Linked DNA regions of Peribacillus sp. FSL E2-0218. The protein of the gene in region 1 interacts with the protein of each later gene in a pairwise test. Links are inferred from orthologs where the notes say so. Each region holds a gene or a part of one and is shown in the gene's direction. Other genes may lie near its edges. The genes, in order: ftsH and hflK.

Region 1 (3,923 bases):
GTGAGACTATTCTTCCGAATGGATATAAGATTAAAGCGCACTATATAAAAGAAGAAATTCCGACAGTCAGTGGAAACCATTCTTTTATACTTCCCGAATCCGCTGTTCGGCTTCCGCTTACCGTCCGAACAAGGAAGGAAGGCGAACGGATGGCAGTCAAGGGATTGGGCGGCACTAAAAAGTTGAAGGATATTTTCATTAATGAAAAAATCCCGATGCAGGAAAGAAATGTGTGGCCGGTCATCATCGATCAAGCGGGGAAGGCCATCTGGCTGCCCGGTTTAAAGAAATCGGATGTTGAGCCGGAAATGTTTTCTGATGAAACATCTTTAATCTACTTAGAATATAAAAAAGCTTAATTCTTCATGGGGGGCAATCAATTACAATGACCATGCAAAACGACATTGAAAAAGTGTTAATCACAGAGGAAGAACTTCAAACGAAAATCAAGGAACTGGGTGCACAGCTAGAAGCTGATTACCAAGGCAAGTTCCCGTTGGCCATCGGGGTGTTGAAAGGCGCGATGCCATTTATGTCTGACTTGCTGAAGCGTGTTGATACACATCTTGAAATGGATTTCATGGATGTTTCAAGCTATGGTAACTCAACTGTATCTTCCGGTGAAGTGAAAATCATCAAGGATCTAGATACATCAGTGGAAGGCCGTGACATCTTAATCATCGAAGATATTATCGACAGCGGTTTAACACTTAGCTATCTTGCGGAACTGTTCCGCTATAGAAAAGCAAAATCGATTAAAATCGTCACCTTATTGGATAAACCGACAGGCCGGAAAGCGGATATCACTCCCGATTATGCCGGATTTATCGTTCCTGATGCATTCGTTGTCGGATACGGTCTGGATTTTGCCGAAAAATATCGCAATCTCCCGTATATTGGCATATTGAAGCCTGAAATTTACTCGAATTGATCGTACCTGTTTGAAAGAAAAGACCAGATTAAAACAGCGGTGTTAAATTATTGTAATTCTTTAATTTTGTATGATAGTATTTACTATAGTTTGTTTACCCGTGGGAGGAGGTAAGGGATGAATCGGATCTTCCGTAATACGATATTTTATTTACTGATCTTTTTGGTCATCATTGGGATTGTAAGCATCTTTAATAATAACAATGAACCAAACGTAAAAATGACCCAAGATGAATTCTATAAGCATTTGGAGAGTGGGGACGTTACATCACTTACGATGCAGCCCGAAAGCAGTGTCTTTGAAATCACTGGTAAGCTCAAAGGTTATGATGATAACAAGAACTTCGTGACTTACGTGCCATTCAGTGAATATTCGCAAAGCCGGATCAATGACGCTGCAAACAAGCTGGATAAAGACATCATCACTGTCGAGCCTCCAGAAAAGACAAGTGGCTGGGTGACATTTTTCACTTCCATCATTCCATTTGTAATCATTTTTATCCTCTTCTTCTTTTTACTTAACCAAGCTCAAGGCGGCGGTGGCGGCCGTGTCATGAATTTCGGGAAAAGTAAGGCGAAATTGTATAATGATGATAAGAAAAAGGTACGCTTCAATGATGTTGCCGGAGCGGACGAAGAAAAGCAGGAACTTGTCGAGGTCGTCGAATTCTTGAAAGACCCTCGCAAATTCGCCGAGCTAGGAGCCCGCATTCCTAAAGGGGTACTATTAGTGGGGCCTCCTGGTACAGGTAAAACATTACTTGCACGGGCAGTGGCCGGTGAAGCAGGAACTCCTTTCTTCTCGATCAGCGGTTCAGATTTCGTTGAGATGTTCGTGGGTGTCGGTGCATCCCGTGTTCGTGATTTATTTGAGAATGCTAAGAAAAATGCACCATGTATCATCTTCATCGATGAAATTGATGCAGTCGGACGTCAGCGTGGCGCAGGCCTTGGTGGCGGACATGATGAACGTGAACAAACGCTGAACCAATTGCTCGTTGAAATGGATGGATTCGGCGGCAATGAGGGCATCATCATCATAGCTGCGACTAACCGTGCTGATGTATTGGATCCGGCATTATTGCGTCCAGGTCGTTTTGACCGTCAAATTACGGTTGGCCGCCCGGATGTCAAAGGCCGTGAAGAAGTGCTGAAGGTGCATGCTCGCAATAAACCTTTGGCGGAAACCGTCGATTTGAAGGCGATTGCCCAGCGTACACCAGGATTTTCTGGTGCCGATCTTGAAAACTTGCTTAATGAAGCGGCACTTGTGGCTGCCCGTCAAGATAAGAAGAAGATTGACATGTCGGATCTGGATGAAGCTTCGGATCGCGTCATTGCCGGACCTGCCAAGAAAAACCGTGTCATTTCCAAGAAGGAACGGAATATTGTAGCATGGCATGAAGCGGGCCATACCATCATCGGTCTGGTTCTGGATGATGCCGAAGTCGTTCATAAGGTTACGATTGTCCCTCGTGGTCAAGCTGGCGGTTATGCAGTGATGCTTCCAAAAGAAGATCGTTTCTTCATGACGGAGCCGGAATTGAAAGATAAAATCGTCGGACTGTTGGGTGGACGTGTATCCGAGGAAGTAACATTCGGAGAAGTGAGTACTGGGGCGCATAATGACTTCCAACGTGCAACGGGCATAGCTCGCAGCATGGTCATGGAATATGGCATGAGCAAACTTGGACCGCTTCAGTTCGGTAACTCCCAAGGTCAGGTTTTCCTAGGCCGCGATTTCAATAATGATCAAAATTATTCAGATGCCATAGCCTATGAAATCGATCTTGAAATTCAACGCATCATCAGGGAAGCGTACGAAAGATGTAAGAAAATCCTTACTGAAAATCGTGAAAAACTTGATTTGGTTGCTAAAACCTTGCTTGAAGTGGAAACACTCGATGCAGAACAAATCAGAAGTTTATTCCACAATGGAAAATTGCCAGACCGGGATTATACCGCTCTGAATGGCAATTTGACCACTGATGAGAATGTCAAGGTGAACATCAATACGAAAAAGGAAGAAAAAGAGGCCCTTTTGGATCCATTGGATAAAAGGGGACCTGAGGACCTTGAAATAACGGAGGAAGGGCTTAATACACCTCCGATTAATGAAGGGGCCCCTCAAGATAAGCCGCTTTCCTTCCCTAACGAAGATGACAATAAAAAGTCTTAATTCGACTAACAGAAAAGGGTATTTCCGCCTCGGAAATACCCTTTTCTTAACCGTTAAAACGTAAAGGATCGGGTCTGGAGTTTTATTGGCTTTCGAAAAGTGTGACTAATAGCGTATGAAAAACCAGTGTGGTATGATGTTGGAGAATAATTTACCGGAGTGATGAAACGATGATTTTTGTATTGGATGTTGGAAATACGAATATAGTATTAGGCGTATACGATGAAGATATTTTAAAATATCATTGGCGAATCGAGACTAGCCGCCATAAGACGGAAGATGAATATGGAATGGTCATAAAGTCTTTGCTGCAGCATGAAGGCCTTTCGTTTGACCAATTTGACGGAATCATAATCTCTTCGGTAGTTCCGCCAATCATGTTTGCGCTGGAACGCATGTGCAAGAAGTACTTTGGCATAAAACCGCTAATAGTGGGACCGGGAATCAAAACTGGATTGAATATTAAATATGAAAATCCCCGTGAAGTGGGTGCAGACCGGATCGTGAATGCCGTTGCAGGCATACAGGAGTATGGAAGTCCTCTCATCATCGTGGATTTTGGCACGGCAACAACATATTGCTATATAAATGAGGATAAACAATACATGGGCGGAGCCATCGCCCCTGGCATTAACATATCTACAGAGGCGCTTTATTCAAAAGCTGCCAAGCTTCCGAGGATAGAAATCAGCCGGCCAGACGGCATCATTGGGAAGAATACCGTATCGGCCATGCAGGCTGGGATATTATATGGATATGTTGGACAGGTCGAAGGAATCGTCAACCGAATAAAGGAGCAAAGTAATCTTGAACC
Region 2 (7,511 bases), 3.6 Mb from region 1 along the record:
AAAAAGGAATGACAACCTATCGTAAAAAGCTCCTGTTTACCCTCATCACGCTTGTGATGGTCGTCCTGATGGCCGTGGGCTTTTTATTGGGACATTTGTTCAAAAGCTATTATATTAAAACTTTTAATGAGCGTATACAGAATGAAACATTTTTCATATCTACATATATTCAAGAACATGGGGGGATCGACTCCTTTTTGGAAAAAGGGAAAACGGCAAAGCTGACGCCCCTCCTGGATTCGAACTTAACCATTCTCTCAACGAACGGGGAGATATTATACGATTCGACTTCATCCAATGAGATACTCAAGAACCACGCAAATGTCCTTCGTGAAATTACGTTGGAAAAAGGGCGTAAGCATGGGGAAGGGTATGAAGTGGTTGAAGGGGACTCGGACCTTCATTATTATTGGAAGACGATTGAAAAGGATGGCAAGATTGAAGGTTTTGTCGTACATAGCAACGAAATCGAAGCCATTCATCAGGTGAATAAGCAAATGTGGCAAATTTTGATCATTTGTTTAGGTGTGGCCTTGATCATCATTCTCATGCTTGCCAGTAAAATCACTTCTTATTATACCCGGCCGATCGAGGAAGCGACGATGGCAGCCATTGAATTGGCCAAAGGGAATTATGGGACTCGGACATTGGAACGGCATTCGGATGAAACGGGGATGCTGACGACGTCCTTGAACATATTGGCAAGGAACCTGCAAGAAACCGAGATAGCGAGGGAAATGAATCAGGATCGCTTGGAAACGCTTGTTGAAAATATCGGAAGCGGCGTCCTGCTTATAGACAGTAAGGGCTATACCACCGTAATCAACCGAGAATTCAAAAAAAGCTTCCGTGTGGATGCCGCTACGTTTTTGTTTCAGGAATATTATTCGGTCATTAAAGATCAGGAAGTCATCTCGATCATCGAAGAGATTTTCCGAACCGAAAAAACGATAAAACGCCAGGTGAAGATACCGCTTGCCATCGAGCGCAAGCACTTTGAAATATATGGGGCGCCTATCATCGGGAATCATGACGAATGGAAGGGGATCCTGCTCATTTTCCATGATATCACCGAATTGAAGCGGCTCGAGCAAATGCGCAAGGATTTCGTCGCCAACGTTTCCCATGAATTGAGGACTCCGATCACTTCCATCAAAGGCTTTTCGGAAACCTTATTGGATGGGGCCCTAAAAGACGAAAAAACCTTGAAGCACTTTTTATCGATCATCTTGAAAGAAAGCGACCGGCTGCAGGAACTCATTCAGGAGCTTTTGAATTTATCCAAGATGGAGCAGCAGGAATTCGTTCTGAAAGCAGGCGTCGTTGACATGACGAAAGTCCTTGGTGAAATACAGGAGATGCTTATAGGAAAGCTGAAGCAAAAAGAAGTAATGCTTCAGATCAATTCATCACAGAACCCGGTATTCGTTGAAGGGGAATCGGACAGGATCAAACAGGTGTTCATTAATTTGATAACGAATGCACTGACCTACACGCCAAATGGCGGAAGGGTATCCGTCAATGTCATTGAACATGAACAGACTGTGGACATCACCGTTCAAGATAATGGAATCGGAATCGACGAAAAGGAATTGCCGAGGATTTTTGAACGGTTTTACCGCATTGATAAGGCGAGGAGCCGTGATTCGGGCGGAACGGGAATTGGGCTGGCGATCGTCAAGCATATCATTGAAGTCCATAAAGGGAAAATCAAAGTGGAAAGCACACCTGGCGCGGGAACGACATTTACGGTTACGCTAAATAAAAGCTTAAAAGGAAAAATGTAATTCGCGGTAATTTACATAGCGTTTACAATTCCTTAAAATGGACTTCATAATGGCGGGGTACAATGATTGTACAACCCCTCATCCAAGGAGTTAAGCACGGACAGAGACAAAGCGTCTCTGTCTTTTATTTTGGGCATTTGCGACTGGAGTTATCTCACGGCAATTTAATTAGGCAAATATTTCATTTTCATGAAACTTTAGACCCTTCTTTGCGTAAATAAGATATAACGGCAAAGAAGGGGTGATACCTATCATTAGCTTAAAAAGGATCTATACGATCACAGGACTTGTTTTTCTTATTATAATTTTGGGGGTTGTTGCGATAACGACCTGGTACACGGTTGATGAGTCCGATCAAGCTGTCATCATGACGTTCGGTAAGGTGGAGGAGACGATCACGGAACCAGGTCTTCACGTTAAACTGCCTTGGCCGATCCAATCGGTTGAGAAGCTATCGAAAGAAACATTCAGCCTTAAGTTCGGATATAAGGAAGAGGACGGAGAAGTGAAGGACTACCCGAGTGAGACGAAAATGATTACGGGTGATGAAAACATCGTGCTGGCCGACCTGGTTGTTCAGTGGAAAATCACCGACCCTCCAAAATATCTATACAATGCAGATGATCCGGAAAAAATATTGTATGACACCACTTCCGCTGCATTAAGGAGCATCATCGGCAGCACGAAAATCGATGATGCACTCACTTCCGGGAAAGCGAAAATCGAAGCGGATGTACGGGAATTATTGACCCAGCTAATGGAGAAGTATGATGTTGGGATTTCCATTTCAGCAGTTAAGCTCCAGGATGTGGAGTTACCGAATGAAGAAGTGCGGAAAGCGTTTACGAATGTGACGGATGCCCGTGAAACGGCCAATACGAAAAGAAACGAAGCCGATAAATATGAAAATAAACGGATGAATGAAGCGGTAGGGGAAAAAGACGCCATCCTTTCGCAGGCCAATGGGGATAAAGCTGCCCGTACCGAGGCCGCTCGCGGGGATGTGGCGGTTTTTGAAAAACTATATAGTGAGTATAAAGGCAATAAGGGAATTACGAAGGACCGTCTTATTATTGAGACCCTAGAGGGAGTATTGCCGAATGCCGAGATTTATATCATGAATGATGATGGAAATACGATGAAATATTTACCGCTTCGTTCCCTTGAAAAAGAGGAAACGAAAAAAGCGCCGGCTCCTGAAGAGGATGCTGCCGATATGGAAGCGAAGAAGGAGAATCCATCGGAGGAAAAAGCGACAGCGGAAGGGGGCGCACAACGATGAGCGGGAAAATAATCGATTTCACTGAGCTGAAAAAAGGCGATTTTCATTGGAGGGGCTATTTCAGGATCGGCATCTTCCTCATTATCTTCATCGTCCTGCTGCTGATCGTCTTCACCAATGTCTATATCGTCAAAGAAGGGGAATATAAAGTCGTCCGTCAATTCGGTGAGGTTGTTAGGATCGATAAGACCCCGGGATTAAAGGCGAAAGTGCCATTCATCCAAAGTGTCATGACCTTGCCGAAGTACCAAATGAGTTCGGATGTATCCGAGGCGGAAATCAATACGAAAGATAAAAAACGGATGCTGATCGATAACTATGCAGTTTGGAGAATCGAAGACCCGAAGAAGCTGATTACAAATGCAAGGACGTTTGAAAATGCGGAAACGAAAATGGAGGAGTTCATCTATTCAGCCGTTCGTTCAGAGCTGGGCCAATTGAATTATGATGAAATCATCAATGATGAGAAGTCGTCCAGAGGAAGTTTAAATGACCGCATAACGGAAAAGGTCAACGAGCTGCTCCAAAATGACAATTATGGCATCAGCTTGACGGATGTCCGGATAAAAAGGACGGATTTGCCTGCTGAAAATGAAGCGTCCGTTTTCAAGAGAATGATTTCCGAACGTGAATCGAAAGCGCAAGAGTACCTTTCCAAAGGTGACGCGACGAAGAACCGGATCGTTGCGGATACGGATCGGAAGGTGAAGGAGTTGCTCTCGACTGCGGAGGCGAATGCCGAAGTGATCAGGGCAGAAGGAGAAGGGGAAGCAGCGAAAATCTATAATAAATCATTTTCCAAGGATCCGGAATTCTATAAACTATACCGGACTCTTGAATCCTACAAAAAGACGATTGGCGATCAAACGGTCATCGTTCTCCCCTCGGATTCCCCCTATGCAAGCTTGTTAATGGGAAATACAAAATAACCGCATAGCCGTCATTTTTCTTTCCGCTTCTACTCATGGTAGAATAGAGGGAGAAAATGAACGGCTTTTTTTGCGATATAAATAGAAGCTGAAAATACATAAACCTGTTGGTCTGGAGGTAGACGGATATGGATAAAAAATTAGTACTCATAGATGGAAACAGCATTGCTTACCGTGCATTTTTTGCGCTTCCGCTCCTGAATAATGATAAAGGGGTGCATACGAATTCCGTTTACGGATTCACGATGATGCTCAACCGCATACTCGCAGAGGAAAAACCAACGCACATACTGGTAGCCTTTGATGCGGGCAAGACGACATTCAGACATGCGACATTCAAGGAATATAAGGGCGGACGCCAAAAAACGCCCCCGGAATTGTCCGAGCAATTCCCCTTCATTCGCGAGCTGCTCGATTGTTTTCAAATAAAAAGGTATGAGCTGGAGAATTATGAGGCAGATGATATCATCGGTACACTGTCGTTACAAGCAGAAAAAGACGGCTTCGAGGTCAAGGTCATTTCCGGTGATAAGGATTTGACGCAACTATCCTCCCCTAGTACGACGGTTTCGATCACGAAAAAGGGAATTACTGAAATCGAGGAATATACACCAAAGCATATACACGAAAAATACGGACTATCCCCATTGCAGATCATAGATTTAAAGGGGCTGATGGGAGACGCTTCCGACAATATCCCCGGGATACCGGGCGTTGGCGAGAAAACCGCACTTAAGCTCTTGCATCAATTTGAAACGGTAGAAAACCTTCTTCAGTCGATTGAAGAGGTAAGCGGACAAAAATTGAAAGAGAAGATAGAAGAACATAAAGATCTGGCCCTTTTAAGCAAGGAGCTTGCCACGATAACGAGGGAAGCGCCGATTGAAGTTTCCCTGAACGAGACCGAGTACAGCGGGATCGATCAGGATCGGGTCATTTCATTTTATAAAGAGCTGGGCTTTTCGACCTTGCTCGATAAATTGGATGTTGCGGAAACTGTCCCGCTTGAGCAGGAAAAGATCGAGGTCAAGACGGCGGAAATGACGGAAGGCATGTATGCGGATGAAAGTGCTCTATATGTGGAAATTCTAGAGGATAATTATCATCGTGCCGACATCATCGGGATTGCCATCAGTAATGAGCTTGGTCATTTCTATTTCCATGGTGATAGTGCTTTGAACTCCGCGGCATTCAAATCCTGGGCCGAGGATGGAACGAAAAAGAAAACGGTTTTCGATGCGAAACGAACTGTCGTGGCACTCCGCCATCGGGGAGTCGAAATAAAGGGCATCGATTTTGATGTATTTTTGGCCTCTTACATCCTGGATCCTGCGGAGTCAGTGGATGAAGTGGCGGAAATCACGAAAACCCAAGGCGCGATCCGTCTTGAAACCGATGACGTGTTCTATGGAAAAGGCGCAAAACGCATGATTCCTGGTGAAGCTGAATTAAGCGAGCATATTGCCAGAAAATCGAAGGCGATCCTTTCTTTGAAAGGACCGATGATTGATAGGCTTCATGATTTTGAGCAATTTCATTTATTGACGGACCTTGAGCTGCCATTATCGATCATCCTGGCAAACATGGAATGGCAAGGCATAAAGGTGGATATTGGCCGTCTGAAAAATATGGGGCAGGAATTGGCTGGACGCTTAAGAACGATCGAAGCGAGGATTTTTGATTTGGCTGGCGAAGCTTTCAATATCAATTCACCTAAACAGCTTGGAGCCATCCTTTTTGAAAAATTGGAGCTCCCGGTCATGAAGAAAACGAAAACAGGCTACTCCACTTCCGCTGATGTGCTGGAAAAACTGGAGAGCAAGCATGATATCGTGAAGGAAATATTGCTGTACCGCCAGCTTGGGAAGCTTCAATCCACATATATCGAAGGCTTGCTTAAAGTGGTCAATGGCAAATCGGATAAGGTGCACACCCGTTTCAACCAAGCCTTGACCCAGACAGGCCGCTTAAGCTCGACAGATCCCAACCTGCAAAATATCCCGATCAGGCTGGAAGAAGGCAGGAAAATCAGGCAGGCCTTCATTCCTTCCGAGAAGGATTGGATCATTTTCGCGGCTGACTATTCGCAAATCGAATTACGCGTGCTGGCACACATCGCCAATGACAGCGGACTTGTGGAAGCATTCCAGGCTGGGATGGACATCCATACAAGAACGGCGATGGATGTCTTCCATGTATCGGCGGAGGAAGTCACATCGAACATGAGACGCCAAGCCAAAGCGGTCAACTTCGGAATTGTTTATGGAATAAGCGATTACGGGTTATCACAAAGCCTGGGCATTACGAGAAAAGAAGCTGGGGAGTTCATCGAGAAGTATTTAAGAAGCTTTCCAGGTGTACAGGAATATATGGAAGAAAGCATCCATGAAGCCCGCCAAAAAGGATATAGCACCACCCTCATGCAAAGAAGGCGCTATATACCGGAGATTACGAGCAGGAACTTCAACATCAGGAGCTTTGCGGAACGTACGGCGATGAACACGCCGATCCAGGGAAGTGCCGCGGATATCATCAAGCTTGCGATGATCAACATGAACAAGCGCCTGATCAAGGAGGGGCTCAAGACGAGGATGCTCTTACAGGTGCATGATGAATTGATTTTTGAAGCTCCGCCGGAGGAGCTCGAAATCCTGAAGGTGATCGTTCCAGAGGAAATGGAAAATGCCATCGGATTGAACGTGCCTCTTAAAGTGGATTATGCCTTCGGGCCAACATGGTTTGATGCCAAATAAGAAAAGATAGGTGATAGTAATGCCAGAACTTCCAGAAGTGGAAACAGTCAGAAGAACGTTAGAGCAGCTTGTCCTTGGAAAAGAAATCAAGGAAGTCTCCGTCTTCTGGCCAAAAATCATTAAAGCACCCGAGCCGATCGAACAGTTTCAGCATGCCTTAAAGGGACAGACGATTCATCAAATCGGCAGGCGGGGCAAATTCCTGATTTTCACCTTGGATGAATATTCGATGGTTTCGCATTTAAGGATGGAAGGCAAATACGGGGTGCATCAAAAGGAAGAACCTTATGATAAGCATACACATGTGATTTTCACGTTCACCGACGACAGTGAGCTTCGCTACCGCGATGTTCGTAAATTCGGCACGATGCACCTGTTTGCCAAAGGCGAGGAATTGGAGCGGTTGCCTTTGCTGCATTTGGGGCCTGAACCGTTATCCGAGGATTTCACCGTCGAGGGACTTCGGGCTAAATTGGCCAGGACGAACAGGAAAATCAAGCCTGTGCTCCTTGACCAAACGGTTGTCGTGGGAATCGGGAATATATATGTGGACGAGTCGTTATTCCGTTCCGGCATCCATCCGGAGAGGATAGCCTCCTCACTCTCCTTGGAAGAAATCGAAAAACTGCATGCTGAAATCATTGCCACACTTGGTGAAGCTGTCGAAAAGGGAGGAAGCACGATTCGTTCATATGTCAATTCCCAAGGGCAAATCGGCATGTTTCAGTTGGAATTGAATGTCTACGGGCGAAAGGGCGAG

What was found.
Region 2: the proteins of ftsH (region 1) and hflK interact in binary tests that used the Escherichia coli proteins (3 or more experiments, as listed by UniProt). The link is inferred for Peribacillus sp. FSL E2-0218 from one-to-one orthologs.

What each region holds. Positions count from the first base shown.
Region 1 is NZ_CP150304.1:80,447-84,369, forward strand. What follows is about bases 628-3,578. They hold ftsH (ATP-dependent zinc metalloprotease FtsH), read left to right. Parts: upstream 628-1,048; coding sequence 1,049-3,109; downstream 3,110-3,578. Other genes in these bases: hpt (hypoxanthine phosphoribosyltransferase), read left to right, coding at 628-931; MHI53_RS00425 (type III pantothenate kinase), read left to right, coding at 3,280-3,578. Also shown: tRNA lysidine(34) synthetase TilS, read left to right, coding at 1-359; more of hpt, read left to right, coding at 392-627; more of MHI53_RS00425, read left to right, coding at 3,579-3,923. UniProt on the Escherichia coli protein: Acts as a processive, ATP-dependent zinc metallopeptidase for both cytoplasmic and membrane proteins. Plays a role in the quality control of integral membrane proteins.
Region 2 is NZ_CP150304.1:3,637,471-3,644,981, reverse strand. What follows is about bases 1,203-4,053. They hold hflK (FtsH protease activity modulator HflK), read left to right. Parts: upstream 1,203-2,037; coding sequence 2,038-3,069; downstream 3,070-4,053. Other genes in these bases: MHI53_RS17530 (protease modulator HflC), read left to right, coding at 3,066-3,998; MHI53_RS17540 (ATP-binding protein), read left to right, coding at 1,203-1,787. Outside these bases: MHI53_RS17545 (response regulator transcription factor), read left to right, coding at 1-12; more of MHI53_RS17540, read left to right, coding at 9-1,202; polA (DNA polymerase I), read left to right, coding at 4,127-6,751; mutM (DNA-formamidopyrimidine glycosylase), read left to right, coding at 6,771-7,511.